One region of the Alteromonas nitratireducens genome, then DNA from elsewhere that is predicted to be linked to it. Evidence: predicted binding sites of a transcription regulator. Region 1 holds the regulator's gene; each other region holds the start of a gene.
The links. The regulator FNR, encoded in region 1, switches genes on or off when oxygen is low (the NO sensors DNR and NnrR bind a similar motif). The targets are predictions, from matches to a motif close to TTGATCTAGATCAA.
Positions count from the first base shown of each region.

Region 2: AB1N33_RS08535 (DUF3149 domain-containing protein) is a predicted target of FNR. The motif match lies at 4,143-4,156, and genes of this name have one in related genera.
Region 3: hemN (oxygen-independent coproporphyrinogen III oxidase) is a predicted target of FNR. The motif match lies at 2,571-2,584, and genes of this name have one in related genera.

Region 1 is NZ_JBFNPK010000001.1:480,441-490,528, reverse strand. It holds gene AB1N33_RS02165 (MarC family protein) at 90-734, shown strand; gene AB1N33_RS02160 (sulfurtransferase) at 798-1,634, shown strand; gene cobB (Sir2 family NAD+-dependent deacetylase) at 1,627-2,358, shown strand; gene AB1N33_RS02150 (LysE family translocator) at 2,360-2,986, shown strand; gene AB1N33_RS02145 (stress protein) at 3,048-3,785, shown strand; gene AB1N33_RS02140 (glucosaminidase domain-containing protein) at 3,778-4,569, shown strand; gene AB1N33_RS02135 (DUF2987 domain-containing protein) at 4,566-5,204, shown strand; gene rssA (patatin-like phospholipase RssA) at 5,193-6,134, opposite strand; gene ttcA (tRNA 2-thiocytidine(32) synthetase TtcA) at 6,131-7,078, opposite strand; gene uspE (universal stress protein UspE) at 7,165-8,085, opposite strand; gene fnr (fumarate/nitrate reduction transcriptional regulator Fnr) at 8,174-8,893, opposite strand; gene AB1N33_RS02110 (sulfite exporter TauE/SafE family protein) at 8,926-9,600, opposite strand; gene ccoS (cbb3-type cytochrome oxidase assembly protein CcoS) at 9,593-9,796, opposite strand; gene AB1N33_RS02100 (heavy metal translocating P-type ATPase) at 9,806-10,088, opposite strand, start outside.
Region 2 is NZ_JBFNPK010000007.1:121,963-132,050, reverse strand. It holds gene AB1N33_RS08550 (M16 family metallopeptidase) at 1-1,572, shown strand, start outside; gene gshA (glutamate--cysteine ligase) at 1,689-3,287, shown strand; gene AB1N33_RS08540 (transglycosylase SLT domain-containing protein) at 3,355-3,993, shown strand; gene AB1N33_RS08535 (DUF3149 domain-containing protein) at 4,264-4,383, shown strand; gene smrB (endonuclease SmrB) at 4,409-5,014, opposite strand; gene prmB (50S ribosomal protein L3 N(5)-glutamine methyltransferase) at 5,102-6,031, shown strand; gene aroC (chorismate synthase) at 6,049-7,146, shown strand; gene AB1N33_RS08515 (SpoVR family protein) at 7,175-8,692, opposite strand; gene AB1N33_RS08510 (YeaH/YhbH family protein) at 8,679-9,980, opposite strand; gene AB1N33_RS08505 (PrkA family serine protein kinase) at 10,002-10,088, opposite strand, start outside.
Region 3 is NZ_JBFNPK010000001.1:92,174-102,261, reverse strand. It holds gene AB1N33_RS00470 (TonB-dependent receptor) at 1-1,810, shown strand, start outside; gene AB1N33_RS00465 (SGNH/GDSL hydrolase family protein) at 1,821-2,522, opposite strand; gene hemN (oxygen-independent coproporphyrinogen III oxidase) at 2,642-4,009, shown strand; gene AB1N33_RS00455 (ATP-binding cassette domain-containing protein) at 4,020-4,997, opposite strand; gene modB (molybdate ABC transporter permease subunit) at 4,976-5,659, opposite strand; gene modA (molybdate ABC transporter substrate-binding protein) at 5,649-6,425, opposite strand; gene AB1N33_RS00440 (molybdenum cofactor biosynthesis protein MoaE) at 6,433-6,900, opposite strand; gene AB1N33_RS00435 (MoaD/ThiS family protein) at 6,901-7,149, opposite strand; gene moaC (cyclic pyranopterin monophosphate synthase MoaC) at 7,161-7,637, opposite strand; gene moaB (molybdenum cofactor biosynthesis protein B) at 7,634-8,149, opposite strand; gene AB1N33_RS00420 (HesA/MoeB/ThiF family protein) at 8,302-9,048, shown strand; gene AB1N33_RS00415 (succinylglutamate desuccinylase/aspartoacylase family protein) at 9,069-10,088, shown strand, end outside.

The sequences.
Region 1 (10,088 bases):
CAGGTCACACGCTTGTCTACGCTTTTATATAATCACAATCTAACGTAAGGTTCAGGTTTTTATTCACCCGATAACGTAGTCAGGTTGTTATGCAGGATCTTCTGGCCTTCGCCTTGTTATGCTTCACGTCATTTTTTACGTTGATTAACCCGCTGGGTGTGATGCCGGTATTTATGACATTAACGGCAGATTTGAGCCCGCGACAACGGATAAAAACAGCACAGAAAGCGTTGCTGGTTTCTTTTATCATCATTACCACCTTCGCGCTGGCCGGTCAGGTGCTGTTCTCGTTTTTCCATATTTCGGTGAACAGTTTCAGAATCGTCGGCGGCATTATCTTCCTGCTAATGGGTATGGACATGCTGCAGGCAAGACTGTCGCGTATCAAAGTTGCCGAGGATGACGTCAAAACCTATGTCGAAGACATTTCCGTGACGCCGCTGGCTATCCCTATGATCTGCGGCCCCGGTGCGCTGACAAATGCAATTGTTCTGATGGACGATGCCAGTTCGTTTAATTATGAGCTTGCGCTGTTTGGTGCACTTATTGCCGTATTGTTGCTCACATACCTGATTTTATATTTTGCCGCCGTGCTGATGCGCCTGCTGGGCGACACAGGCATTAAGGTGATGATGCGACTAATGGGGCTGATTATTATGGTCATCGCCATCGAATTTATCGTCGCGGGTGTGAAACCTATCGTTCTGGATATTGTTGCGGCAATTCCCGCGTAACCGCTTGAAATACCCGCGTGCAACAACGTATTCTGGTGGTTTGTTGTAACCCGAGGTGCAGTTATGCCCAATCCACTGATTGATATTGCCACGCTAGGCGACAGGCTAATGACAACACCTGTCGTTTTGCTACGCGCGCTGATGGATGATCCGGTTTCAGGTCAGGCTGATGCTCGTGATGATGCATGGCTCCCCCGCACTGTTGACTTTGATATTGACGGGCAGGGCAGTGATCACGCCGGTCGCTATCCTCATACGCGGCCGTCGCCTGACGCGCTTGCAGGGTATCTGGGGAATTCAGGCATAAGTGAACAAACCGAGGTGATTGTCTATGATACGCGCGGTATGTACTGTGCACCGCGGGTTTGGTGGCTGCTTAAGTCACTTGGTCATCAGAACGCCTGGCTGCTGGATGGAGGGTATCCTGCCGCTGCTGCATCCGGTTTACCTGTCAATGCTGAGCGCACCTCGCAGCCTAACCGTCAGTATAACCCGTCATTAGGTGAGTCATGGTTTGTTGACGCTGACGATGTTCTGGTGGCAATGGAACAAGGACGTCAGATAGTGGATGCCCGCAGTCCGGAGCGTTTTAAGGGGAGCGCGCAGGAACCTCGCCCGGGTGTTCGCCCTGGTCATATTCCCGGTTCCAAAAATGTTTATTATCAGGATGTGCTCACCAACGGCAGATTTAAATCGTCTGACGCCATCTCCGCGGTATTTGATGCGGCTAGTGTGGACCTTGCTGAACCATTGATTTTCACCTGCGGTTCAGGCATCACGGCCTGCATCATTGGCGTCGCTGCGCTGATTGCAGGCGCAAACACGGTGGCGGTTTATGACGGTTCATGGTCAGAGTGGGGAGCCGATAAACGCTTCCCGGTGGAGACTGGCGGTGAGTAAATTTCCACGTGTTGTTGTACTGACCGGGGCAGGTATTTCGGCGGAATCAGGAATAAAAACGTTCCGTGACAGTAATGGTCTGTGGGAAAACCACCGTGTCGAAGAGGTTGCCACACCGGAAGGGTTTGAACGCGATCCGGATCTCGTTTACCGGTTTTACAATGCGAGGCGGGCGCAGTTGCTTTCTGACGAGGTCAGGCCAAATCCCGCCCACGTCGCACTAGCCAGACTGGAACAGGTGCTCGGTGAAAATTTCTTACTGGTTACACAAAATGTCGACGACCTGCATGAGCGTGCAGGCAGCAAACGTGTGTTGCACATGCACGGCGAACTGCTGTCATCTCGCTGCACCCGGTCCGGACAAACACAGCGTTGCACTACGTCTTTTGATAGTGATTCACGCTGCCCGTGCTGTCAGCCTCCAGCCCCTGTTCGACCCGACATTGTCTGGTTTGGCGAGGTTCCTATGCACATGGACGAGATCATTGTTACCTTGTCCCGCGCGGATGTTTTTGTGTCTGTCGGCACATCCGGACAGGTCTACCCCGCAGCCGGTTTTGTACAACTTGCTAAAGACGCCGGCGCCGCCACTTTCGAGCTGAATCTGGAAACGACTGCGCGAAACACATTGTTTGATGTGGTACGCACCGGTAAGGCGTCAACGCTGGTACCGGCGTTTGTTGATGAATTTATCCAGCAGTATGCGCTGACGGAGTCGGTTTAACATGCCCTATTTAGAGGAATTCATTACCATAGCACTGGTCCATCTGGTGGCGGTAGCCAGTCCGGGACCGGACTTCGCGATTGTTGTCAGAAACAGTATTGCGTATGGGCGCCGGATTGCAATGTATACCAGCCTTGGTATTGGCGTTGCGATATTGCTCCATGTTGGTTATTCCCTGGTTGGTCTTAGTATGCTGATTGCAACCACGCCGTGGCTGTATGCATTATTCAGTTATGCCGCTGCCGCTTACCTTATTTACCTCGCCTGGGGCGCATTAAGAAGCGGCCCCGGTGCGGGTAAAATCACGGGGCTAAAGCAGGTAAGCAGTTTCATGACGGCCAGTAAGGCGTTTGGCGTAGGGTTTCTGACTAATGGACTAAACCCAAAGGCCACGCTGTTTTTCCTGTCATTGTTTACTGCCATTATCGACGTAAACACGCCGTTTACCGTCAAACTTGGTTATGGCATTTATCTTTCCGCAGCCACTGGCTTATGGTTTTGTTTTCTGTCGTACCTGCTCAGTACCAGTAAGGTGGCAGATCTTATCGGCAGCAAGGGATACTGGCTTGACAGGCTGATGGGCGTGTTGCTTATCGGACTCGCCGCCAAGCTGGTGTTGTCATCATAGCTGAAGCCGGTACGACTTTTCGGTATACTCCCGCCAAACCGTTTACTCACCAGGGGTATGTGTGAATAACAACGAAAATGAACACCACGACACGCGTATGACGCGTGCGCTCAACGGTGAATACCCGTTCGATGTATTTGCCCTTTTAAAGCGGGCGAACAGCGTTGTGAAACAGCATTTCGGCGCGCTATTTCAGGCCTGTGTGGTCCTGTTTGTCGCGGTCATTGTGTTGAGCGTATTGCTGGTTTTTGGTTTTGATATTACCTCACCGGATGCCATCACGCCGGGACAGCGCACGATGATGGAAGTACTCAGTATTCTGGTAATTTCGCCGCTTCAGGCCGGGTTATATATGATGGGGGTCAATGCAGCCCGGGGACAGCCGGTAACAACCTTCGATATATTTCATTATCTTGGCAGCGTGCTGGTTATTTCTGTTACACAGCTTATTATTTCTATTACCACCCAGCTTGGACTGGCACTTTTCATTTTCCCCGGGGTCTATGTGTGGACAGCCACACTGTTTGCGCTGATGCTGGTCGCGGATAAGCGTCTGACGCCTTTTCAGGCCATTTTACTGTCAGCCAGAATGGTCAACGTATACCTGGGGAAAATGCTGTTACTGGCGGTGCTGTTTTTTGTTTTATTTGGTACTGGCCTGTTAAGCTTTGGTGTCACATTGATTTGGGTTGTGCCGCTGTATTTCTGCACACTGGGCATGTTGTACAACGATCTGTTCAGTACGCAGGACGTACCCAGCGAAACCGCAGTAACAGATGAGTCGAAATTCGATGCATAAACGGGAAACCATCAAAATAGTCTTAATTACACTGGGCGTACTCGCCGTTATTGTGATTAATGCGTGGATCCTGACTACCCGAGAGCCCGATATTCTTGATGTGCCGGAAACGGAAGTGGCGCGCCAACCGGTACCCGACTTTACGGCGTACAGTAACGTAAAAGAAAAGAAAGTGGCTTTTTTTTCCTACCTGAAACCGGAAGTAGACAGACAAAACGCGTATCTGTTGTCACTTCGTCATTATATTCAGACGCTACTGAGAAAAGTGCTGGCCGACGAAGCGCTCGATGAGGAAGACAAAGCGCGTATTGACTGGCTGATTGAAGAGTACCGGATTGATCCGGAGCAGGAGACCAAAGCCCGTATTCTGTCGTTGCTAGAAAAAGTCGACGTACTGCCGGCAGAACTTGTGCTTGCTCAGGCTGCGAATGAGTCTGCATGGGGCACCAGTCGGTTTGCACGCGAGGGTTACAATTTTTTTGGCCTGTGGTGCTTTAAGAAAGGCTGTGGTTTTGTTCCTGCGCGGCGTAATGAAGACGCTAACCATGAAGTGGCGAAATTCGACAGTTTGTCACGAGCCACTTACACGTACATGCGTAATCTGAATCGCCACGACGCGTATAAAGAACTACGTAAAATACGCAGTCGGTTACGCGCCAATCAAATTCCAATCAGTGGCGTTGCGCTTGCCGAAGGGCTGATTAATTACTCCGAGCGTGGCGCTGCCTACGTTGAGGAGTTACAGAATATGATCAGATTTAATGAGGAGTATCTGAGCGAATGAAAAACGGTTTACTGGGGTTAGTCTTTCTTGGGTTGTCCGGGCTGGCATCTGCTGACGTGATCCATGTTGAATACAGCCGATTCTACAGTCATGTCAAAAAGCTTGATGATGAGGACACTAACGCGCTCCAGTTTGCGTTTGGCTTTATCCATGTCAATGAAGGACGGCTGTGCAACATTGCGCGTGCCGACATTATTACTGATAAGAAGGTGATCCCGCTGAATGTAACACCCGAACAGCGCTTTACGGTGCCGGATGAAAAGGCATTGAAAATGGCTAACGCGATGGTGGAAGTGGAGCTGGATGACGCTGCTAATCAGTGTGACATGTCAGTGCAACTGGAAACCCGGCCTGATTACCTGAAAACCCGTTACACTCAGGATGAACTGGTATTCCTGCTCGATCAGTACCGGGCATTTTTTAATGAAATGGGCAGTTTTCTGTCTTTCATGATGCCTTCAGTACAGGGGCTCATGATACATTTCAGCGATAAAGAACTGGACGCAACACTTCAGGGGGGGCCGGCGATCACCAATGGTATGCTGGTTCTTGATGAAGAATGGATTGAAACAAACCGCGGTCTGTCGTTACCGGCTACACCACTTCGCATTACTGCCAAGGCATCAAGGAACTGATGCCTCGGGCAGCGTATCGGCCTCTTCATCAGGCGGATTAAGCACTAGCTGGTAGCGTATTTGCGCTGCCAGACGTTCAACCGTTTGCTCACCTTTCAGACACAACTCTTCAGCCCGGTGAAATTCCATCAGGCCGACATCGGTGAGTTGCGGTTCGATCAGTACATCCGGCGGATCGCCAGCCAGTCGTGAGCGTGTAACCCGAGCCTGCAAAATTTCCAGCGAGCTGCTCATGACGCTCAGGATCCCCGGCGGTGATACCTTGTTTGGCTTTGTATCCGGTGAAAACCACTGGCGAACCACATTCTGGCTCTTGGTAAAAAAGTCATCGGTTTTGCGCTGGATTTCTTCATGCTCCATACGCAGTTTCTCCAGGCGTTGCGGACGAAAATCTGCGTTAAGATTTACTGCAATCACAAAGTCAGCGCCTAACTGACGACACAAATTTACCGGTACCGGGTTTACCACAGCGCCATCTACCAGCCAGCGGTCTTCATTGGCGACCGGGCTGAACAGTGCCGGTATCGCACAGGATGCCTGGATACAGTCACCTACGGGCCCCGAATTAAAAATGACCTCGCGTCCTGAATATAAATCAGTAGCAACGACTGCAAATGGCTTTTCCATTTCTTCGAAGGTGGGGGCACACAAATCGTTTGCCAGCTTGTTGAAGACCTTCTGTCCACTGGCTATTCCGCCACGGCGAATACCCACGCCCATGAGCGACAGCACCTGCCATTCAGTCAGTGAGCACGCCCAGGTACGCAATTCGTCAAGCTTTCCGCTGGCATACGCTGCGCCGACATAGGCGCCGATTGAGCTGCCTGCCACTACATCAATCTGTACACCCATCTTTTCGAGTGCCTGAATAATACCGATATGCGTCCATCCACGCGCGGCTCCCGCGCCGAGCGCCAATCCTATTTTCATTTGCCGGGCTCCATAATATTCACAACCTGTATTTCTGTATCGTCACTTGCCGGGGAGGGATCAGAAAAGGTAACAGGATCAAACCCGATATCGCCGTCGTCGACCGGGCTACCGGTAGCTTTAATGCCTTTGAAGTCATATAACTTACTGTCAACCAAATGTGAGGGGGCGACATTCTGCAATGCTCTGAACATCGACTCAATGCGACCCGGGAAACGACGATTCCAGTCCTGAAGCATCATTTTTATGTTCTGGCGCTGCAGGTTTTCCTGTGAACCACACAGGTTACAGGGAATAATCGGGAAACCGGCTGCCTCTGAATAACGCTGAATATCGCGCTCACTGCAATATGCGAGTGGCCGGATAACAATGTGGTGACCGTCATCACTTACCAGCTTCGGTGGCATAGATTTCAGTTTCCCACCATGAAACATATTCAGGAAAAAGGTTTCCAGCATGTCATCGCGATGATGGCCCAGAGCAATCTTGGTGGCCCCGATTTCTTTTGCTGTCCGGTATAAAATGCCACGGCGTAAACGCGAGCACAGCGAGCAGGTTGTCTTACCCTCCGGAATTTTCTCTTTCACGATGGAGTAGGTGTCTTCTTCGACAATCAGATACTCAACGCCCAGTGATTCCAGATATTCAGGTAATACATGCTCCGGGAAGCCCGGCTGCTTCTGGTCAAGGTTGACCGCTACGATATCAAAATGTATCGGGGCAATCTTGCGAAGAAAAAGCAGAATATCCAGCATGGTATAACTGTCTTTTCCGCCAGACAGACACACCATGACTTTATCCTGATCTTCAATCATGCCAAAGTCGTCAATCGCTTTGCCTACGTTGCGGCGAAGACGCTTTTGCAGCTTGTTAAAGCTGTATTGTTGTTTCGATTGTGAGCGGGCGTCTGCGGCGGTGTCTTTAGGCTGTGCATCTGCGGTCATATCGGGGCTTACCTGTTACTACAAAATAGCCGACATTATAACGAAGCGTAGCCAGCGCTGCTATCCACGCCAGAAAAATTAACCGCTCAGCTTATGGGGCTTTTAAAACCTTCCGGTTTGAGCGCCAGCACATCGCACTTCAGTCCGTCAATGACGTGCTCCGCCGTATTTCCAATCAGTGCAGCGGATAAGCCCACCCGGCCAACGGTACCGATAATAACCAGTTCGGCGTCAAGTTCTCTGGCCAGCATTGGAATAACGCGCTCAGGTAAGCCTTCTTTTACGTAACAGCGGTCGGAATCAATACTGTACTTACCGGCGTGTCTGGCCATTTCTTCTTCATGGTGCGTTTTCACCGCATTGTTATAGGTATCAGGATCAAATTCTGGTACCTCAATGGCAATATTCAGTGGTGTGGCAGGAAAGCAATTGACCAGATTCACATGCCCGCTAAGTAACGTGGCATAGTCTGTCGCCGTCTGGGTAATGCGATCATTCAGCTGGCGATGTTCATCATCCTCGGTCCCCACATTCACCGCAGCGATAATATTTCCATCTGCTGGCCAGTCGTGCTCTTTTACCAGCAGTACCGGAGAAGGGCACTTTCTTAACAAATGCCAGTCGGTAGGGGTGAAAATAACCGAGCTCAGATCATTATGGGGCTTGGTGGCTTTAATCACTAAATCAGCGTTGTGCCGGGCTGCATAGGTGATAACGGCTTCATACGCGCGATTATTCCATTCAACCACAATATTGATGTCCTGATGCCCCTGATTGTCGAGTTGCTGTCGTAACCAGGCCGCTCTGTCGTCGATGACGGCTTTGCGCATAGCATCGCGTTCAGACTGACTCAGCATCGTGGTCATATCATAAGAGAAGTCGTAAACGACAAGCATGGCTGTGACGGTTGCCTGGGTTTTTCTGGCAATCTCCAACGCCCGGGAGAGCGCCGGTTGTGTCTCACGGTCGGCTTCAATAACAGCCAGAAGGTGCTTATAACGTATCATCCCCGTACTCCCTTAATCACAGTATTCCATTTTAGTGTAATACGTTACGCAGACTTTGCCTGTTGTTCTGGATCAACAAGCGGCGTACTTACACGGCCACGTAACTAAGTTTTTCATCCATTTTTTCAGTATCGAGGATGGTAATGAGCTTGCCTTCTACTTTAATGACGCCTTCTTTCTGGAACCGGGTGAGTAAACGGCTGATGGTTTCGATGGTCAGGCCCAGATAGTTGCCAATTTCATTGCGGGTCATGCTCAGGTGAAACTGTTTTCCTGAAAAGCCCCGCGCCTCAAAACGTTCTGACAACTGTGCAATGAAATACATCAGGCGTTCTTCCGCCGAGCGCTTATTCAACAGCATCATCATATCGTGATCCTGTTTAATTTCTGCGCTCATAAAGCTCATGATCTGATGTCTCAGCTTAGGGAGCTGCATCGAAATCTGGTCAAGGGTTTCGTAAGGAAGCTCACAGACCATTGCAGTTTCCAGCGCCTGGGTATAACTCTGATGCTTATTTTCCCGCAGCGCATCAAAGCCAATAATGTCGCCGGGGAAATGAAAACCGGTAATCTGTTCTTCACCGTCTTTGTTCGTCACGAACGACTTGAAGGAGCCTGAGCGAACGGCATACAGTGACTTAAATGGTGCGCCGGTGTGAACCAGCGTGTCATGTTTATGCAGTGGACGCTTTCTTTCGATAATGTCATCCAGTGATTCAATTTCAGTTTTGTTTAACGCAACCGGTAAACAAAGATGACTGAAACTGCAGTTCTGACAGTGAATTGAAAAGTTGCTTCCATTGCTCATGATTATTGCCTGTTATCCCGCTCGGTGAGTCGTTAGTTTATGGTGATACTATGTATTAACCGGTAGATCAAGAAAAACGAATATATTAACAGCCCGCTTGCGATGAATTGCCTGACACGCGGCTTCCTGAACTGTTTAAAAAGATAGTCAGCCCCGCTGCCAACTGCAAGCAGGGTAGGTAATGTGCCCAGTCCAAAACAAAACATGATAAAGGCGCCTTGTCCGGCCTGCTGACTGGTCAGCGACCACGTCAGCGTCGAATAAACAAGACCACAGGGCAGCCATCCCCAAATCAGTCCGTACGGCAGGGCGGCAAGCGGCGACCTGAAGGGTAAAAAGCGTTTAGACAGGGGCTGAATCAGCCGCCAGACGGCATTGCCTGCTTTTTCCAGATATGCCAGCCCTCGCCACCATTGCCCCAGATACAGCGCAAGCGCCACCAGCATAAGCGCACTTAACCAGGCCAGCACCTGTCCAAGTGCCGGCAATACTGCGGCCGACATTTGTCCCACGCCGCCTGCGAGGGCACCAGCCAGTGTGTAGCTAATGATACGGCCGAGATTATAGGCCAGCATATAAGGAAATGGACGACGCCGCGCCGGGACGGCCTGTTGTAACGCAGTAACAATGCCACCACACATACCGATGCAATGCACACCGCCGGCGAGTCCGATTAACAATGCAGATAAGCCTGTCAGCTCAGTCACGCCGTTTTTCCTGCGCAGCTTTGCGCTCTTCTGCCAGTTTCTTATCTTCCGGTGACAAGTCGTCATCAAACAGAATACTGTACCCCTGACGATCGAGATCGTCGAACTGATTTGATCGTACTGCCCAGAAGAAGATGACTACCGCAACGGCAACAATGATGATGGCGATGGGAATAAGCACATAAATAATACTCACGGCAGGTCCTCAGCGTAGCAGTCGCGTTGAATTGGTTACCACAATGATACTGCTCAGGGACATACCTACAACAGCCATCCACGGACTTAGCAGGCCAGACACGGCGAACGGCAGAATCAGCGCGTTGTAGCCCAGTGCCCACAGCATGTTCTGGCGAATTGTCCGTTTAGTTTTTTGTGCAATAGTGAGCAGATCGGCAATACAAAGCAGGCTGTCACCAAGCAAAATAACATCCGCGGCCGTTTTCGCCACATCTGTCGCGTTACCCACGGCGACAGAGACATCGGCACTG
Region 2 (10,088 bases), on a different contig from region 1:
GTAACGGCGGACGATGTCATGCGGGTATACCGAAAATACATCAGACAGGCTCACGCGGTAATTTTAAGTGTGGTGCCTGCCGGGCACCCGGAATACGCCGCGGCGCAACAAAATTTCATGCTGCCGGACCGCCTGAAGGACCGGATGGTGCCTGATACTGAACCGGCCTCATTCAGCGCGCGAGAGGTGACCAGCGAATTCGATCGTACGCAGGTTCCGCCCGCCGGACCGGCACCGATTGTCAGCGTACCGGATTACTGGCGGCGACAACTGGCAAATAACATCACCGTACTGGGGGTGACGAGCTCTGAGACACCGACCGTGACCTTGTCGCTGAGTATGGAAGGGGGCATGCTGCTTGACCCCAAAGGAAAGGAAGGACTGGCTTATCTGACCGCCGCCATGATGAATGAATCGACGGAAAACTATTCCGGGGAAGCGATGTCGGTTGCGCTGGCCAAACTCGGCAGCTCTGTTCAGGTAAGTGCGTCAGGCCGCTATACCCAGGTGTTTGTCTCAAGCCTGAGCAAGCATCTTGATGCTACCCTGGCTTTGCTCGAAGAGAAGCTTTTCAGGCCGGCTTTTTTAGCTGACGACTTTGCGACACTAAAAGGCCGTCTGATGCAAAGTATGCAGCAGCAACAGAAAAATCCGTCATCACTGGCGGTGCGTGCGCGGGATCTGGTGCTGTTCGGTGAGGACAACCGGGTCAGTTATCCACAGCAGGGCACGCTGGCATCGTTACAGGGGATTACCCTGGACGACGTAAAGGCGTTTTATCAGCGCTATTACAGCCCGGCCAAAGCGAATCTGGTGGCAGTCAGTGATCAGTCTCCGGAGCGGCTGGTGGCGGCGCTGGACTTCCTGTCTGAATGGCAGGGCCCCGACTATGCCTTTGCGGACTATGCGCCGTTTCCGTCGTATGACGGCCGGCGGATCATCCTGATTGACAGTCCCGGGGCCGTTCAGTCTGCGATTTATGTGGTCAGGCGGGCGTTGCCGTTTGACGCTACCGGCGACTATTTCAAAGCCAGACTGGCTAACTTCCCGTTTGGCGGCGCCTTTAACAGTCGGATAAACCTGGAACTGCGTGAAAAGCAGGGGATCACCTATGCCGCCAACAGTGCCTTTATAGGCGGTAAAACGCTGGGCTGGTTTGAGGTGGCGACGGACGTGGGTCGTGACCATACCGCTACCGCAATTCGCACGATTTTTTCTGAGCTTGAAAAGTATCAGCAGTCCGGGATGACCAGTGAAGAACTTGCGTTTATGAAAAATGCCTTCACATTAAGTGATGCGCTGGAATATGAAACACCCGGCAGTAAAGCAGGGTTCCTGCGCCAGTTACTGGCGTATGATTTGCCGGATGACTACCGGGCCAGGCAGTTGGCTCTGATCAATGAGGCCTCACTGGACAGCGTCAATGCGGTAATCAGGCAGCAGTTTGCCAGCGATAATATGCAGGTGATTGTTGTCGGGGATAAAGCGACGATCACCGGTCAGTTGAATTCGCTGGGAATTCCGGTAGAAGAACGAACGCTTCCCGATGAGCGTGTAAACACAGTAAACTGATCGACGGGTCTGATCAGTATAAACGTGTCACCCCGATGTTTGGGTGACATCATCATCTTTACAGCAACGGTGCTGATAGCCATGCCAGCTATCAGCGCGCATCATGGATTTCAACATTGACAGCACAGACAATCAGTTTTGAAGACAACATTCAGGCGCTCAGTTCTCCCGCTTTTCTTGCGACCCTGACCGGGATCCGCCGCGGGGTTGAGCGAGAGGCGCTGCGCATTAATCACAACGGAACCCTGGCGAAAACGCCACATCCGGTCGCCCTGGGATCGGCGCTTACACACGACTCTATCACTACCGACTTTTCAGAGTCTCTGCTGGAATTCATTACGCCGCCAGAACCCAACATCAACACCACGATTGAGCAACTGTTCGATATTCATAAGTTCGTCCATGACAACATTGGCGAAGAATGGCTCTGGCCAATGAGCATGCCCTGCTTCATTGAAAATGAAGACGAGATTCCGATTGCCTACTTTGGTGAGTCGAATGTCGGAAAAATGAAGCGGGTATACCGGATTGGTCTGAAAAACCGCTATGGCAGCATGATGCAGGCGATTGCCGGCGTTCATTTTAACTTCTCATTGCCGGACGCTTTCTGGTCATTGTGGGCGGCCCATCAGGGCAGCGTTCATTCGCAGGAGCAGGTATCCGCCGATTATCTGTCGCTTATCCGGAACTACCGGCGTTTTTGCTGGCTAATTCCGTATCTGTATGGTGCATCGCCTTCGTTGTGTGGTTCGTTTCTCAGGGGCAAGCCGCACTCGCTCAATTTTGAAAAAGTGGGTAAGGGCACGCTGTATCTGCCTTATGCTACTTCGCTGAGAATGAGTGATTTGGGCTATACCAGTGCCGAACAGGCGTCGCTGAAAATCTGTTATAACTCGCTGGATAATTACGTAACGCTGCTGCGCAAGGCGATGGAGACACCGTCAACCCGTTTTTCTGAATTCGCCGCCGGTGAGGAGGGAAACTATCAGCAGCTCAGTAAGAATATTCTGCAGATTGAAAACGAACTGTATTCACCTATTCGTCCAAAACAGCCGACATTATCCATGGAGAAACCCACCGACGCACTGGTCAGGCGCGGTATCAGCTACATCGAAGTCAGGGCGCTGGATGTTGATCCCTTCTCTGCCGTCGGCGTGAGTGCAGGGCAAAGCCGTTTTCTGGACGTGTTCCTGCTTGCCTGCCTGCTGATGCCCAGCGACCTGCTGGATGAAGCACAGATACGCGAAGCGGGTGAGAACCTCAGGCGTGTGGTGCTCGAAGGCCGCAAGCCAGGTCTCATCCTGGTTGATAACGGAAAAGACCGCCTGTTTTCTGACTGGGCTGAGCACCTGTTCAGCTATTTCCGTAAGGTAGCGACGTTGCTCGATAATGCACATGGCGGGCAGGCCTATTCTGATGCCGTTGAGGCAGAGTGGGCTAAAGTGGCCGACCCTGCCGTGACACCGTCAGGTAAAGTGCTTGGCCACCTGCTCGGCAATAACATGGACAACGGGGCACTTGGGTTGTCACTGGCACAACAGTATAAAAATGCGTTTGATGACTGGCATTACCAGCATCAGTCTGCAGACGACTTTGCCCTGGCGGCAGAAACATCGCTGGCGGCGCAGCGTGATGTGGAATCGCATGATGAGAAAGACTTTGATACCTTTATCAGAGCGTATTTCGCTGAGCCGCCAGCCAAAAAAAATGCCTGACCAGGCAGGTCAGGCATCAAGGGTTCCAGGGAAACACACATTACTAGAACAATTAGTTGGACACGTCATGTGGGAAAAGTTCAAAAAAAAGCGCAGATTTTTATTCGGTCTGGTTACCGCCCTGACTGTCACACTGTGTGGATGTGCCACCACGCCACCGTCTGACAGCAGTAATCTGTGCAAGATTTTTTACGAAAAGGAAGACTGGTACGATGCGGCGGCTGATGCCCGGGATAAATGGGGCGTGCCCATCCATGTGCCAATGGCCATGATGTACCAGGAAAGCTCGTTTCGTCATGATGCGCTGCCGCCTAAGGACTATGTGTTTTTTGGCCTGATCCCCTGGGGCCGGGTGAGTTCCGCTTACGGTTACTCGCAGGCAAAAACGCCGACCTGGTCTGACTATATTCGGGAAACCGGCAACAGTGGGGCTGACCGCGACGATTTTGATGATGCCATCGACTTTATGGGCTGGTTTATCTACAAAACCCATAAAATTAACGGGGTGTCGAAATGGGACGCTTACGCCCAGTATCTGAATTATCACGAAGGTTGGGGTGGCTATCGTCGCAAGACATACAACAAAAAGGCGTGGCTGAAGAAAGTCGCCGGTAAGGTCAAAGCTCGCTCGTTACGCTATGCGACACAACTAAAATCCTGCGAAGAAGACCTGTCAAAAAGCTGGTTCTGGAAGCTGTTCACCTGATAATCATCAGAAAAAAAGCACGGGGTGAATACACCCCGTGCACAGACGCAAAGCCAAGACCGTTATAAGCCTGCGTCCAACAGGCAGGTATTACAATAATCTAAATGAGAATTATTATCAAATAACTTTTTGCTAATCCCCCCGCTTTTTTGATCTGGATCAGTATTAACGACGGGCCCCGTTATAAACGTTGATTCAGATCAGTATTCCTCAGCACACAGCGCGCATACTTAGCCTGTAGACACAAAACACAGGAGACACGCTATGTTGATGAGCATGCTTTCAGATCCCGTCGTGTGGGGCTCACTGCTTGGAATTGCGATTATTGTTGGAATGATGGGGTATTACACCTATCTGTTTATGCACAACAGCGCAGACCACGACAAGTAACCGTTCCCAGCCTGGCGGCAGGAGCTTAGCGGTGCAGATCAGGCTCAGCAGTTTCAATCAGTACCAGTAACGCTCCTTGTCCGCCATACTCCAGAGGCGCCTGGTGGAAGGCCATTACGTGGGGATGCTGAACCAGATAGTGCGGTAGCGCCTGCTTGAGGATCCCTTTGCCCAGGCCATGCATCACCGACACGCAATCGATATTTTCTTTTCTTGCGGTAAACAGCAACGCGGCCAGTTCTGCTTTCGCTGCCTCCCTGGTCAGGCCGTGTAAATCAAGTACCAGCTCCGGATAATAATCACCGCGTCTGAGACGCTTCAGCGCATGGGTCGGCACGTCCTGCCGGCAGTACCTCACCGGCCCCTCTGCCGGTAACGTTGCTTCATACATGTCTGAAAAGCTGAATGTTGCGTTCAGTTGCCGATCCGACGCACGGTTAACGCTGGTACTGCGTGCCTGATGGCGCTTTTGTCTGAGCCGTTGTGATGGCGTCTGGCTGACAGTGTCCTGAGTCAGTGGTGTCACCCCAGATACAGCCTCCCGGAACAGGTCTTCAGGCCCTGTGTCGGGTAAATCCTGTGGCGGTGTCTGTGACAGCACTTTTTTCAGCTTTTTCAGATCAGACTTCATGGCAGCAAGCAGTAAATTAACCTTGGGTGCGAACGCGAACTTTGGGTATGATACCAGTTTTACCAATGCCAATGTACTGACGAGGCTATGACAGATAAATTCTACCTGCAGGAAGCGATTGATGACCTGCACACCATGCTGGATATGACACGCTGGGCAACCAGCCGGTTTAACGATGCCGCCCTGTATTTTGGCCACGGTACCGACAATGCCTGGGATGAAGCGGTCAGTCTGGTATTACAGGCGCTGCATCTGCCGCAGGACATGCCTGTACAAACCGGCGATCAGTTGTTTGCGTCGCGACTGACCCATTCTGAACGGGAGAAAATTGCGGAACTGGTGTTAAAACGGGTTCAGACCCGCATGCCGCTGCCGTACATTACCCACCAGGCGTGGTTCTGTGATTTACCCTTTTACGTTGATGAGCGGGTGTTAATACCACGCTCTCCGTTTGCCGAACTGATTAAAAAGCGCTTCACACCGCACCTGAGTAACGCACCTCAGCATGTTCTGGATATGTGTACCGGCGGAGGCTGTATTGCTATCGCGCTGGCCTATGCGTTTGATGAAGCGCAGGTAGATGCTGTGGACATCAGCCAGGACGCACTGGATGTTGCTGAAATGAATATCCAGGAACATCAGCTGAGTCACCGTGTGTACCCGATTGCTTCTGATTTATTCAGTGGTCTGGCAGGCCAGCAATATGACCTGATTGTCTCTAATCCGCCGTATGTGGATGCCCAAGACATGGCAGATTTACCGGACGAATATCACCATGAGCCTGAGCTCGCTCTTGCCGCAGGGGAGGATGGTCTGGATTTGGTTGAACAAATTCTGCGCGAGGCACCGGCGCACCTGACAGATCAGGGCTGGCTATTTGTCGAGGTTGGCAACAGTGAAGTTCACATGCAACACCGTTTCCCAGGGCTTGAGCTTGACTGGCTGGAATTCGAAAATGGTGGTCACGGTATTTTTGCTGTGTCTAAATCGGCACTTCAGTCTTATTTTTCAGCATAAAACGGTAAAACAACATTATGCCCGGTAACACATTTGGAAAAGCGTTTACGGTAACCACATTTGGTGAAAGTCATGGTATTGCCATTGGTGGCGTCGTCGATGGCTGTCCGCCAGGACTCGAACTCAGCGAGGCGGACCTGCAGGGCGATTTGGATCGCAGAAAACCCGGTACCTCACGCTACACTACCGCGCGCCGTGAAGATGATGAAGTTCAAATCCTGTCGGGCGTGTTTGAGGGAAAAACGACAGGAACGAGTATTGGCTTGCTGATAAAAAATAAGGATCAGCGCAGCCAGGATTACTCGACAATCGCAGACCGTTTCCGCCCGGGGCATGCGGACTACACGTATCAGCAAAAATACGGCGCGCGTGACTACCGTGGTGGTGGACGCTCATCTGCCCGGGAAACCGCGATCCGTGTCGCGGCCGGAGGGATTGCGAAAAAATACCTGAAGCAGACACTGGGCATTGAGATCCACGGTTACCTTTCGCAACTTGGCCCGGTCACGGTGAATACCGTGGATCATTCAGTGACCAACACCAATCCCTTCTTCTGTCCGGATCCGTCGAAACTGGACGCGCTCGATGCGTACATGCGAGAGCTGAAAAAATCCGGTGACAGTGTTGGCGCCAAAGTCTCTGTGGTGGCCACCAACATGCCGGTCGGGCTGGGTGAACCGGTTTTCGACCGCCTCGATGCGGATATCGCCTACGCCATGATGGGGATCAACGCGGTTAAAGGTGTCGAAATTGGCGACGGTTTTGATGTGGTTGAGCAAAAGGGCAGTGAGCACCGCGATGAACTGACGCCCGAAGGATTCGCCAGTAACCATGCCGGCGGGGTACTCGGCGGTATCTCCAGCGGCCAGGATCTGATTGTGCATATGGCATTAAAACCTACCTCGAGTATTTCGGTGTCAGGTAATACCATCACCACATCAGGAGAAGCGACGGATATCGTGACCAAAGGCAGGCACGACCCCTGTGTTGGGATCCGCGCCGTTCCTATCGCTGAAGCCATGCTGGCACTGGTACTGATGGATCATGTGCTGAGAAACCGGGCACAGAATGCTGGTGTGACATCTGACACGCCGGTGATTAAGGGACAGCGTTAAACCACACGCCGCACCGGCCGGTGTGGCGTTACTTTTTCTCTGGGCGACGGCACTCGGCAATCAGCTCCACCGTTTCCCCCTGCTGCTGTTCAAGCCGAACATCAAACTTCCATAAACGCTGCAGGTGCTTCATGACGTCGTCTTTGGATTCGGCCAGCGGAATGTCGTTATGGGGAATGTAACGCAGTGTCAATGCGCGGTCGCCGCGAACGTCAACGTTATAAACCTGAATGTTGGGCTCAAGATTACTCAGATTGTACTGGGCTGACAGCGTCTCCCGGATACGCCGATAGCCCTGCTCATCGTGGATAGCGCTCACGCTGACGTAGGGATTGTCACTGTCATCGTCTACCGCAAACAGCCTGAAATCACGGATGAGTTTGGGTGACAAAAACTGGCTGATGAAGCTCTCATCCTTAAAATTCTGCATTGCAAAGTGCACGGTCTCCAGCCAGTCTCGCCCGGCAATCTCTGGCATGTAGCGTTTATCTTCCTCGCTCGGATGTTCACACATACGGCGAATATCCATGAACATATTGAAGCCCAGTGCGTAAGGATTGATGCCCGAGTAATACGGGCTGTTATAGTCCGGCTGCATCACCACGCTGGAGTGGCTGTGCAGAAACTCCAGCATAAACCGGTCGGTCAGTTTGCCTTCATCGTAGAGCTGGTTGAGTATGTTGTAGTGCCAGAAGCAGGCCCAGCCCTCATTCATGACCTGTGTCTGTTTTTGCGGGTAGAAATACTGGGATACCTTGCGGACGATGCGAACAATTTCGCGTTGCCATGGTTCAAGCAGCGGTGCATTTTTTTCGATGAAGTAAAGCAGGTTTTCCTGTGGCTCAGACGGAAACCGCCGCTCTGCCGGGGAGTTTGATGCCGCAGAATGCGGCAGGGTACGCCAGAGATCATTGACCTGTGACTGCAGATATTGCTCGCGTTCTTTCTGGCGCGACTTTTCTTCTTCCAGCGACAGTTTTTGCGGCCGTTTATAGCGGTCCACGCCATAATTCATCAGGGCGTGACAGGAATCCAGTACGTCCTCCACGTCCTCCACACCGTATTTCTGCTCGCAGCGGGCAATATAGTTTTTCGCGAAGACCAGGTAATCGATGATGGAGTCGGCATCAGTCCAGGTTTTGAACAGATAGTTACCTTTGAAAAAGGAATTGTGTCCATAACAGGCATGGGCCATGACCAGTGCCTGCATGGTGACCGTGTTCTCTTCCATCAGGTAGGCAATACACGGGTTGGAGTTGATAACGATTTCATAGGCCAGGCCCATGTGGCCGCGCTTGTACTGTTGCTCTGTCTGAATAAACTTTTTGCCAAATGACCAGTGGGTATAGTGTATCGGCATGCCAATACTGGCGTAGGCATCCATCATCTGCTCCGCCGTAATGACCTCGATCTGGTTGGGATAAGTATCCAGTTGAAAATGCCGTGCCACCCGATCAATTTCTGCTTCGTAGTCGGCCAGCAGGTCAAACGTCCAGTCCGGCCCGTCGTTAAGGCAGCCGTTGTCGGCTTTTTTACGCGCTGGCATGGCGACCTCCCTGAGCGTCGGTGTGGCCGGACTTTTTAAACAGCTCGCGAAAAACCGGATAAATATCGCTGACCTGCTGTATATGACTGACCACAAAATTGGGGTGTGTTTCAGCCACTGAGGCGTATTCGCGCCACAGACTCTGGTGTTGCCGTTCAGTAATCTCAATATAGGCAAAATAACGTGTCACCGGCAGCAGTCGCTTCAACAGAATGTCACGGCACTGCGGCGAGTCGTCTGCCCAGTTGTCGCCATCTGACGCCTGCGCCGCATAGATATTCCAGTCACTGGCGCTATATCGGGCCTGTATGATCTCGTCCATTAGCTTAAGTGCACTGGAAACAATGGTACCGCCGGTTTCCTGAGAATAAAAAAACTCCTCTTCATCCACTTCTTTTGCCTGTGTGTGATGTCGGATGTAAACCACCTCAACATTCTTATAAGTGCGGGTAAGAAACAGATAAAGCAGAATATAAAAGCGCTTCGCCATCTCTTTGGTTGCCTGGTCCATTGAGCCGGAGACATCCATCAGACAAAACATCACCGCTTTGCTGGTAGGGACGGGCCGGCGTGCGTAGTTTTTGAAGCGCAGGTCAAAGCTGTCAATGAACGGCACGCGGGCAATTTTTTCTTTTAGCGTGGCAATGTCTTTTTTTAAAACAAGTAGCTCTGATTCGGCAGTGTCAGGAGTCTGCTCCCGCTCTGCCAGCGCCTCCTCCAGAGCACGGAGCTCTCGTCTGGCACTGCCGGTCAGCGCCAGACGGCGCGCCATCGCGCCTTTTAGTGAACGAACAACATCAAGGTTACTGGGCACGCCATCGGTCTGATAACCCGCCCGGTATGTTTCATGCTGAACGACGTGATCATACTGGGTGCGTTTGAGGTTGGGCAGCGCCAGGTCATCAAAAAGCAGATCGAGATACTCGTCACGTGAGAGCGAGAAAACAAAGTCGTCCTGTCCTTCGCCATTGTCACTGGCATCGCCCTGACCACTTCCCTGGCCTTGTCCTGCTGGTGGCCGGTCTATTCGGTCACCCGTAGTAAACTGATCGTTACCAGGATGGATAACACTGCGCTTTCCGCCTTTACCGGTATGAAAGATCGGCTCCCGAATGTCCCTTGAGGGGATGCTGACATCTTCGCCGGACTCGAGATCTGTCACCGAACGCTTGCTGATTGCATCGGAGACGGCACGCTTTATCTGCTCTTTGTAACGCCGGATAAAGCGCTGCCGGTTGACTGTACTCTTGCCCTTACTGTTTAAGCGTCGGTCGATGAAGTGCGCCATAAGCTACTGCCTTATCACTGCTTACGACGCTTTACGGACGCGTAAGTACCATTCACACAGCAATCTGACCTGTTTCTGCGTATAGCCTTTTTCCTTCATACGATTAAC
Region 3 (10,088 bases), 390 kb from region 1:
CATTGCGGATTACAGTGAACTGGATGAGCGCTGCTGTGGCGCACTCACCTGGCAGGATAACCATCAGGCGATCGCTGTCGACGGGAAATTCGGCACCGACGCACTGTTAATGCAACCGCCATTCAATGCCAGTTTATTCACCCGCGACGACTTTTTCGATTACACCACGGCATTGTCAGTGCCGCCGGTATCAAAAATGACTGACAAGGGACTCTCTGCGCAGCTTGATGTTCGCCTCAACGATCAGTGGTCAGTGACCAGTATCACCGCGTTTCGCGCCCTCGACTCCTATGACAGCGTCGATACAGATTTCAGCAACGCCAGTTTGCTGACCGCGACCAATGACGCTGATCAACAAGCGTTTTCTCAGGAACTGCAACTGCACTACCGCAACGCGACGTTGTCAGGCATTTTTGGTGCCTACTGGTTCAGTCAGAATCTGAATCTGCAGTTTGATACCACCACACAGGCGCAATTTCCGGCTTTTTTTGCGGCATCAACTCAGGCCCTGTCACCACTGCTGGACGGCATTAATACGCTAAGCGCCCTGACCGGTGGGTTGCTTGCCCCGGTTGCCAGCCCGGCGCCGGCAGATACCGCGTTCGCGCACACGGCCTATCAGGAACAGGACAGTATTGCGCTGTTTGCCCAGACCCAGTGGCACATCACACCGGCACTCACACTGACCACCGGCCTGCGTTACACAAGAGAAGAAAAGTCGTTGCTGGGCCACTACACAGAACAAGGACCTGGCATTGACGGTCTGCCTCAGTCCCCCTCGCTGTGGCCCGACCCGTTTGCCGCCGGCAGCGCACTGAATGCGCTGGCTGTGGCACTGGGTTCAGGACAGCCGCTGCCGGGCGATGCACTTGGCGCGATTGCGCCATTCCAGCAGCCTGGCTGGGGGTTCTTTTTACTGCAAAGTGCTGCCGTGTTACCCCGGCCGGATATGCAGGCCTCTTTGGATGATGATCAGGTCACCGGCACGGTTAAACTCAGTTATCAGAGCGATGCGGACACCCTGTGGTATGCCTCATTTGCCACCGGCTTTAAGGCTGGCGGCATCAATACCGACAGGATCTTACCCTCGCTGGATCCGGTGTTTGACGCAGAGACTGCACGCACGCTGGAGTTCGGACTCAAGCGCGACTGGCGCGATCTGAATTTGCGCACCAACGTCGCTATTTACACCACCAACGTCAACGACTTCCAGGCATCAACTTTCACCGGCACAGGCTTTAACCTGCAAAATGCCGGCAGTATCAGTGTTGACGGACTGGAAATTGAAATGACCTGGTTCCCGCTGGAAAACACCCAGCTCACGCTGGCGGGCGCGCGCACGCTGGCCAGGTTTGATCGCTTCGAGAAAGGACCGTGCTGGGTCAGTACACCGTGGCACACCGGCGTGGATGATCCCGGTCGACAGGCACCCGATCTGCCATACTGTTCACGTGGCGGCGATCGTGTTGGCTTCGAGCCTGACAACACGCTGAACCTCACGCTCAGCCAGTTTATCCGGTTAGGAGATATCGACAGCACACTGAGTGTGGATTACCAGTATGTTGGCGATCTGTACATTGATGACAGTAATGATCCACTAAAAAAAGTATCGTCACACACCCTGATGAATGTGCGCTGGCTGTTTACCCTGCCAGGCGGAGAGACCGATCTCATTATTTGGGGCAGGAATGTTTTCGATGAAGACTATGTGGCCCGCAGTGGTTTCGACGTGCCGGTACAGACGGGCAAAATTATGGCGTATCCCGGCCAGCCTGCCAGTTACGGCATCAGTCTGCGCCATCATTTCTGACGCAGCGTATTCAGGTTTGCGCTGTACCTGCTAACCTTTGGGCCAGTGAACTGGCCCATTGCTGGTAGCCTTTCGGGCCTGGATGAAATCCATCGCTGGCCATCAGCTCGCCCGTGACATCGATTCGGGCATCATGAAATAAGAAGCCCAGGGCGTCAGCACGACGCCGGGTCAGACGGTTCAGTCGCCTGGCCCGCGCGCCCATGATGGCAGACAGTGGCCAGGGTAGCGCCGGAAAGGCTTCCATTGGCGGAATCGCACATACCACCAGCTGGCTGACGCCAAATTTCTCCCGGCTGAGACCGGCAAGTTGTTCGAGCGCCTTACTCCAGCGCCGACGAGAACGCATGTGCACAACATCATTCACGCCGGCCGACACCACCAGCGTATCTACCCGCTGCGCATCCATGCTATCAAGCAGTGCCACCGTGTCGTTCAGCGTCAGCCCGGTTTTGGCATGGCACTGCCAGTGCACGGTATGGGTGTCAGCGAGACGTTCAGCCAGTCGTACCGTCAGCGCTTCCTTCTGTAATGCAACGCCAACACCGGCGGCTGCGGAATCGCCGACAACCCAAAGGTGTCTGGTCTCACCGCGACCGCAAATGCCACTTCGCGCGCCCCCGGCTTCAGGTAACACCGGGGTGCGCTGTCTTACCCTGCGGCCCTGATAAAGCATCACCGGCGCCAACAAGGGCAGCCACACTCTGTTCACTTTGCTCTCCTGTTAAATCTGGCGGCAGGCAACCAAAATCCTATTACTTTGAACGAGATCAAACAAAGCCCTCGCACGCTGCGATACCCTGCGTCTGTTAACGGAAAATGAGTATCGCTATGACCACCACAGACCTGTTTGATCCCCTGCTGCTGAATAAATACAACATCAGCGGCCCAAGATACACCTCTTACCCAACCGCACCGGCATTTTCCGACAATATTCCGGCAACGTTACTGGCTGACGCGGCCGCTACCAGTGCGCGGGATCTTTCACTGTATATCCATATTCCGTTTTGTCATAGCCTTTGCTATTACTGCGGATGCAGTAAAATCATTACCCGTCACCAGGACAAAGCCGACCGGTATCTGGATTATCTTGAAATAGAAATTCAGCGACGAGCTCCGGCATTTAAGAACAAAACCGTGCGTGAAATCCACCTTGGTGGCGGCTCACCCAGTTTCCTCACGCAAGCCCAGCATACGCGACTGCGTGACATGCTGTTCAGTCATTTCAGCGTAGCCCGCAAACCGCAAATGTCAGTTGAAATCGATCCCCGCCGGTTTGAGAAAGCCGACCTGAGCCATCTTTTTGCGCTGGGCTACAATCGTCTGTCGATAGGGGTTCAGGATGTGGATTATCAGGTACAGCAAGCGATCAACCGTGTCCAGAGTACAGCGCATATTGCGGCACTCATTGACCACGCCAGACTACTGGGGTTCTCTTCCATCAACATTGACCTGATTTATGGGCTGCCCCACCAGACGCCTGAGACCTTCAGGCAGACGCTGAGCGCGACAAAAGCCATGACACCGGATCGAGTTTCATTATTCAGTTACGCCCATCTGCCGTCACGTTTTGCCGCACAGCGTAAAATTCGTGATGAATGGTTACCCGGCCCGGCTGACAAGCTGGCGCTGATGAAACAGGCCATTGAAAGTCTGACCGACTATGGCTACATCATGGTCGGCATGGACCATTTTGCCCTGCCCGACGATGATCTTGCCAAAGCCAGACAGGCAGGTCAGCTGCACCGTAATTTTCAGGGGTATACGACCGGCGCCGAACTTGATTTACTGGGGCTTGGTGTTACCGCAATCAGCGCGATGGGTAATACTTACGGGCAAAACCCGAAAGATCTGAATACCTACTACCGCATACTCGACGAACAGGGTCAATTAACCGAGAAAGGCATTTGCCTGAGCCAGGATGATCTGATTCGCCGCGATGTGATCATGGCACTAATGTGCAACCTGACGGTGGACTTCAGTGACATTGAGGGCCGCTATGGCATCGATTTTTCAGCGTATTTCCGTGACGAACTGGAACAGCTTGCACCCTTTGTCAAAGACGAGGTACTGCATTTTGACGAGCAGCGCATTGTTGTCGAGGAAAAAGCCCGGTTATTTATTCGAATTATTGCCATGACGTTTGATGCCTATCTCAACCAGCATCAGCATGTCACACGCTATTCGCGGGTAATTTAAGTCTGCAGGCTTAGCAGAGCTTAAACCGCGCCATCACTGTCATCCCCGGATGCAGGGCAAGCCGATCGACAGACAACTGACTGATGATGGCGCACAGCTGATTTGTACCACAGCGAAGCCTCACACAGACTTCCCCGTCCAGGCCAGGTTGCATCGAGGCCACCTGACAGCGCAGGGCGTTGACCTGCGATGACCGGGCCTCACTTCCGGTATCCAGACTCACGCGCCGGGCCGCCACCAGCATTCGCCGTCTCCCGTGCCGCATCACATCCTGACGGGTATACAGCGTATGCCCTTCCACGCTGAGCCGGTGGTAGGGGTAACGGGGATCGGGCGCAAGCGGCTCACCCTCAAGTACCGCAAAGTCCTGCGCCCGGGCACCGCCTGCATCACTGCGATGTAATTGCCCATCGTCAAGCACGAACACCTCATCGGTATACAGTGCCAGCTCATCGGTATCATGCGACACCGTGATGGCAGTTATGCTGTGTTCGTCGAGATAATGGTACAACGCATCGAGAATTTGGCGGCGAGTTGCAATATCAATGGCACTGAACGCCTCATCAAGCAGCAGAATATCGGGGTGATTTATCAGTGCACGGGCCAGCGCAACACGTTGCGCTTCTCCGCCGGATAAGGCCTGGCAAGGTTTGTCCAACAAGTGAGCACAGCAACAAAGCGACACAATCCGTTGCGCGTCTACGTCCCTGCCGGCATAGTGTTGCGCCAGCTTAAGGTTACCGCTGACGTTGAGATGCGGAAACAATGCAGGCTGCTGAAAGACCATCCCTACCCTGAGCTCACCCGCTATCCGCCAGCTTGCTGTGACCTGTGCCCTAGGCTCAAGTCCGGCGAGTGCACGCAGTAAGGTTGTTTTGCCTGCACCGGATACACCGGTCAGACCGGCCAGCACCGTGTCGTTACTGAGTGATGCACGAACCGCCAGTGTTGGGCGCTGACGGTCGTTTAACGCGACGGTAAAGTCCATGGCGTTCCTTGTCGGTTAAACCGGTAAAGTACCGTGAGCATGAGCGCAGAAAACACCAGCAGACCACCGGCAAGCCAGTGCGCTTCGGCATAGTTAAGGGCCTCTACGTGGTCAAACAGGGCAACAGAGAGGACCCGTGTCTGGCCCGGAATATTGCCGCCAATCATCAGTACCACACCAAACTCACCTACGGTGTGCGCAAAACTCAGGCCAGCTGCCGTCACCAGCTGCGGTCTGATTAAGGGCAACACAATCCGAAAAAAACGGGCACGTGCTGGCATATTCAGACAACGCCCCGCTTCCAGGTAGCGGCTATCAAGCTGTTGAAACCCCATAGTCAGCGGCTGGACCGTAAAGGGTAATGAATAGATCACAGACCCTATCACCAGTGCACTGAATGAAAATGCCAGCGGCGATCCGGTCAGCGTCTCCCAGGCCTGCCCCAGCGGGCTCTGTGGCGACAGCGCGATGAGCAGATAAAACCCCAGTACGGTTGGCGGCAAAACCAGCGGCAGCGCAATGATGGCCTGCACCAGCGGTTTCGCGGGATGGCGCCAGTGTGCCAGCCACCATGCCACAGGCAGACCGATTAGCAGCAGGATAAGACTGGTCACCCCCGCCAGCTTTATGGTCAGGATTATCGCCTCAAGGCTATTCGTCATTGTGCTCTCCGGTCAGGTAACCAGCCTGTGCAATCATTGCCTGCCCGTCTTCAGACAATAAGAAATCGGCAAACCGCCGCGCTGCCGCGTAGCGGTCTGCAGGCGCGGTCACCGCCAGCTTTTGAATAATTGGCTGGTGCAAAGACGAAGGAATAGGATAAATCCGGATATCCTGCGATACCGCCTTTGAAGATAATGGCTGCACCTTTGCCTGCGCCAGTGATAAAAAGGCTGCATCTACGGCGCCAGAGACAAGAAATTGCCGCACCTGCTGAACATTGGCTGCGGTAACAAGACGCCCACGCAGCGTGTCATTCAAGCCCATCGCATCAATCACCTGCTGCGCCGCCTTGCCATAGGGCGCAACGGCGGGATTGGCAATGGCCACGCTGACACGCGGCTGATAAAGAAACTGCAGGCTTTGCTCAACACTGTCCGGTTGTGTGGTGCGAACTGCAAGCGCAAGCTGACCTGTTGCATAGATTGCGGTATCATGCTGTACAACGCGCTGCTGCGCTATCAGCGCGTCCACACGGGCTGCATCGGCAGACAGAAACACATCAAACGGCGCACCGTGAAGCAGCTGTGCATACAGCGCACCGCTCGATGCAACCGACACCTGTATTGTCTCGCCCGTCTGCTGCTCATAGTGCTGTACCAGTTGTTCCAGCGGCCCGGCAAAATTAGCGGCCACCGCAACCAGGAGTGGCCTGGCGATAACCGATGGCACCATCAGCAGGCAACATACCAGAACGACGATCCGCACGCTCAGGTTATTCCTCATGGTTTTTTAACCAGCGCATGGCGGCGTGCTGATCACTGGCTTTCGGTGTGACCCACGTGCCGGTGCCCCCAACCCGTTCTTTTTTCCACAACGGGACAGATTGTTTGAGCATATCCATCATAAAGCAGGCGCCATCGAACGCAGCCTGACGATGCGGCGCACTGCATCCTACCCAGACAATCTGTTCATGTCGGTCCAGCCGACCAATGCGGTGCACCAGACCGGCATCCGTCAGGGAAAATCTCGCGATGGTTTGTTGCACCAGTTGTCCCATTACGGCCTCGGTCATTCCGGGGTAATGTTCCAGTTCAATGCCCTCAAAGGCTGGTGTCTCATCCATGTCTCTGACCAGCCCGGTGAAGGTCACGATGGCCCCCGCCTGTCCTGACGAGGCTTGCCGCAACCGGTCATACAGTGTCTGTACACAAAAATCATCACTACTGACCTGTGCAAACATTCAGCCTCCGGTCACCGGTGGGAAAAATGCTACCTCGTCGTGAGGGTTCAGGGAATGTGATGGCATGACCAGGGTCTGGTTGCAGGCTATCAGCACCGGCGCGTCGAATACTGCCTGCCAGCGATCATTCTGCGCGCAGAGCTCGGCTTTCAGCTCATCAATCGTGGCATTGTCATTCACCGCCACCGTGATATGTCCGTCGCCGGTTACTTCGCGGATTTGCGCAAAACTTTTTACCGTAATCTGCATGACCTCCCCCTCTATGGCTGAGTCCAGTGACCGCCTTTGCCGCCTTTCTTATCCGTTACCCTGACCTCGTGAATTCGCATGGCAGGATCAATTGCCTTGCACATATCAAAGAGGGTCAGCAATGCAACATTAACGCCGGTCAGCGCCTCCATCTCGACACCCGTGCGGCCGGTCAGCCGACACGTACACCTGACCCTGATTCGCGAGCCGGCCTTATCTACATCAAAGTCGATATCAACTTTTGACAGCGCCAGGGGATGGCAAAGCGGAATGAGACTGGCACACTGTTTTGCGCCCTGAATGCCAGCGACTCGGGCAACCGCAAACACATCGCCCTTGGCAATACGGCCTTCACTGATGCGCTCGATCACATCATTCGATACGATCAGAAAGCCCTCTGCCGTTGCTTCACGGCGCGTTTGTGCTTTATCGCTGACATCAACCATATTGGCTCTGCCCTGCTCATCGAGGTGACTGAACCCACTCATGCCTGCGATACCGGCTTAAGATGCGAAACAAAATTACAGGGCCGGAAGTCCGCGTCCAGCTGACTGGCAATAATTTTCTCCCAGCCTGTGCGACAGGCACCGGTTGAGCCTGGCAGACAAAATATGACTGTACGATTGGCAAACCCGGCGAGCGCGCGTGACTGTATGGTAGCGGTTCCAATTTCATCATAACTTACAGCACGAAACAGCTCACCAAACCCATCGACCTGCTTATCAAAAAGCACACTTAAGGCTTCAGGGGTCGAATCGCGATGGGTGAAACCGGTGCCGCCGGTCACCAGCACAGCCTGGACTGCCGGATCCGCAATCCAGGCTGACACAATGGCACGCTGCTGATAAATATCATCCTTAACAATCTGGCGGCCGACCAGTTGATGACCGGCCTCGGTCACCTTGGATGCGAGGTAGTCACCGGATTTATCATCCTCACGCGTTCGGGTATCCGACACGGTAAGCACCGCGATCCCCAGCGGGACTGTCACCTTGTTCATAAAAATTCCTGAATTCAGATACGAATCATTGGGTTGCTTTGCTAAAGTACCCGTATCATTTTGCCTGTCAATGCAGGCAAGTTTACTCAACGGACAGGTAAGATACGAAAAAAATTTCGCAGACTTACTGTCAGGTTCCTGGTTTATTCTCCATGACATCATCCTTGCCCTATGAACAACTACTGCGCTTCAACCGTCAGATTGTGCTGCCTCAGGTGGACATTGACGGTCAGGAGAGGCTGTCTGCAGCACGTGTACTGGTGATTGGACTTGGCGGACTCGGTAATGCGGCCTCACAGTCACTTGCCGGTGGCGGCGTCGGACACCTGACGCTGGTCGATCATGACGTAGTGGAAACCACGAACCTGCCCAGGCAGCCGCTGTTTACCGACACCGACTGTGGTCGCCTGAAAGTGGACGCAGCAAAAGAAAGACTGGCTGCGCTTAACCCTGCCTGCAGGATCACTGCGGTAGATCAGGCAGTATCGCCGTCAACCTTGCCGGCCCTGCTTGCCGGGCACGATGTTGTGCTGGACTGCACTGACAATGTAGCGGCGCGGGACGCCATCAACGCAGCCTGCGTTCAGCATGCGCGGCCTCTGGTCAGCGCTGCGGCCATCCGGTTTGAAGGGCAGGTGTTTGTAGTCAGGCAGGCTCCGCCCTGCTATGCCTGCGTGCGTGCACTGTTCAGTGCCCCTCGACTCAGTTGCACCGAAGCAGGTATCTTTAGTCCGGTGGCGGCTATCACAGGCACCTATCAGGCATTACTGGCACTGCAGCTGCTGCTGGGTTTGCCGGTTCCCGAAGGCTGCCTGCTGTGTTTTGACGCCCTGACTCACCAGTGGCAACCGTTTACGGTACCGCCACATCCGGCCTGTCCGGTTTGTCGTTCACTTTGACTGTTGCGGAGCACATTTGCATGAGCAATACCCTGGTTAAACAACATATCGCCGTCGCCCAGAACGCCTCGGGCCGTAACCTGAATGTGCCGGTTTACCGCATCCGCGGTGACAGACCGGGCCCCAAAGTGTATATCCAAAGTTCCATTCATGGCGCCGAAGTCCAGGGTAACGTGGTGATTTATCATCTTATTCAGCGTTTGCTCAATCTGCCACTGACCGGTGAAATCACGCTGGTACCCAACTGCAATCCGGTGGGTACCAATATCAAAGCCGGTGAGTATACGCTGGGCCGGTTTGATCCGGTAAACGGCACAAACTGGAACCGTGGCTATTACTACGATGCAGACCGGGTAAACGACTTTGCCGGAACGGTTACAGCTGACGAAGACACTGCCAGTATCAAACGACGTTTTCGTCGTTACTGGCGCGACGCCCTGAATGAAAAACTGAACAACCCATGGGGGCTGGGACTGGCACAACAACTCAACCTGACCCTGCAGCAAATGGCAATCGATGCAGACATCGTGCTGGACCTGCATAACGGACCGGTTTCAACCCGCCACATCTATGTTCCGGAATATGCCCGTGATGCGGCCACCCTGTTCAATATTCCGCACTGTATTTTCATCCCCAACACATTTGCCGGTGCACTGGATGAAGCCACATTTTGTCCGTGGTGGACTTTAAGCGACGCGCTGAAGGCGCAGACCGGCACATCACATAACTTTGCGGTAGAGGCATTTACCCTGGAAATGGGCAGCCAGGAAGTGATCGACTTTGCTGAGGGTGATATTGATGCGCGCAGTATTCTTAGCTATCTGGGTCAGCGGGGCATCATCCGGGACTGCCCGTTTACCCCGTCAGCTATGACCCGCGTAGGCGTCCTGCTGCGTGATTATAAGACCCTGTTCACCGACTTTGGCGGCATGGTCGAATACCTGGTGAAGCCTGGTGAGGCGGTACCGGCAGGCACACCGCTGGCAAACATTCTGAATATTGACGAACTGGATAACGACCGTGGTCACCGTCAGCTACTG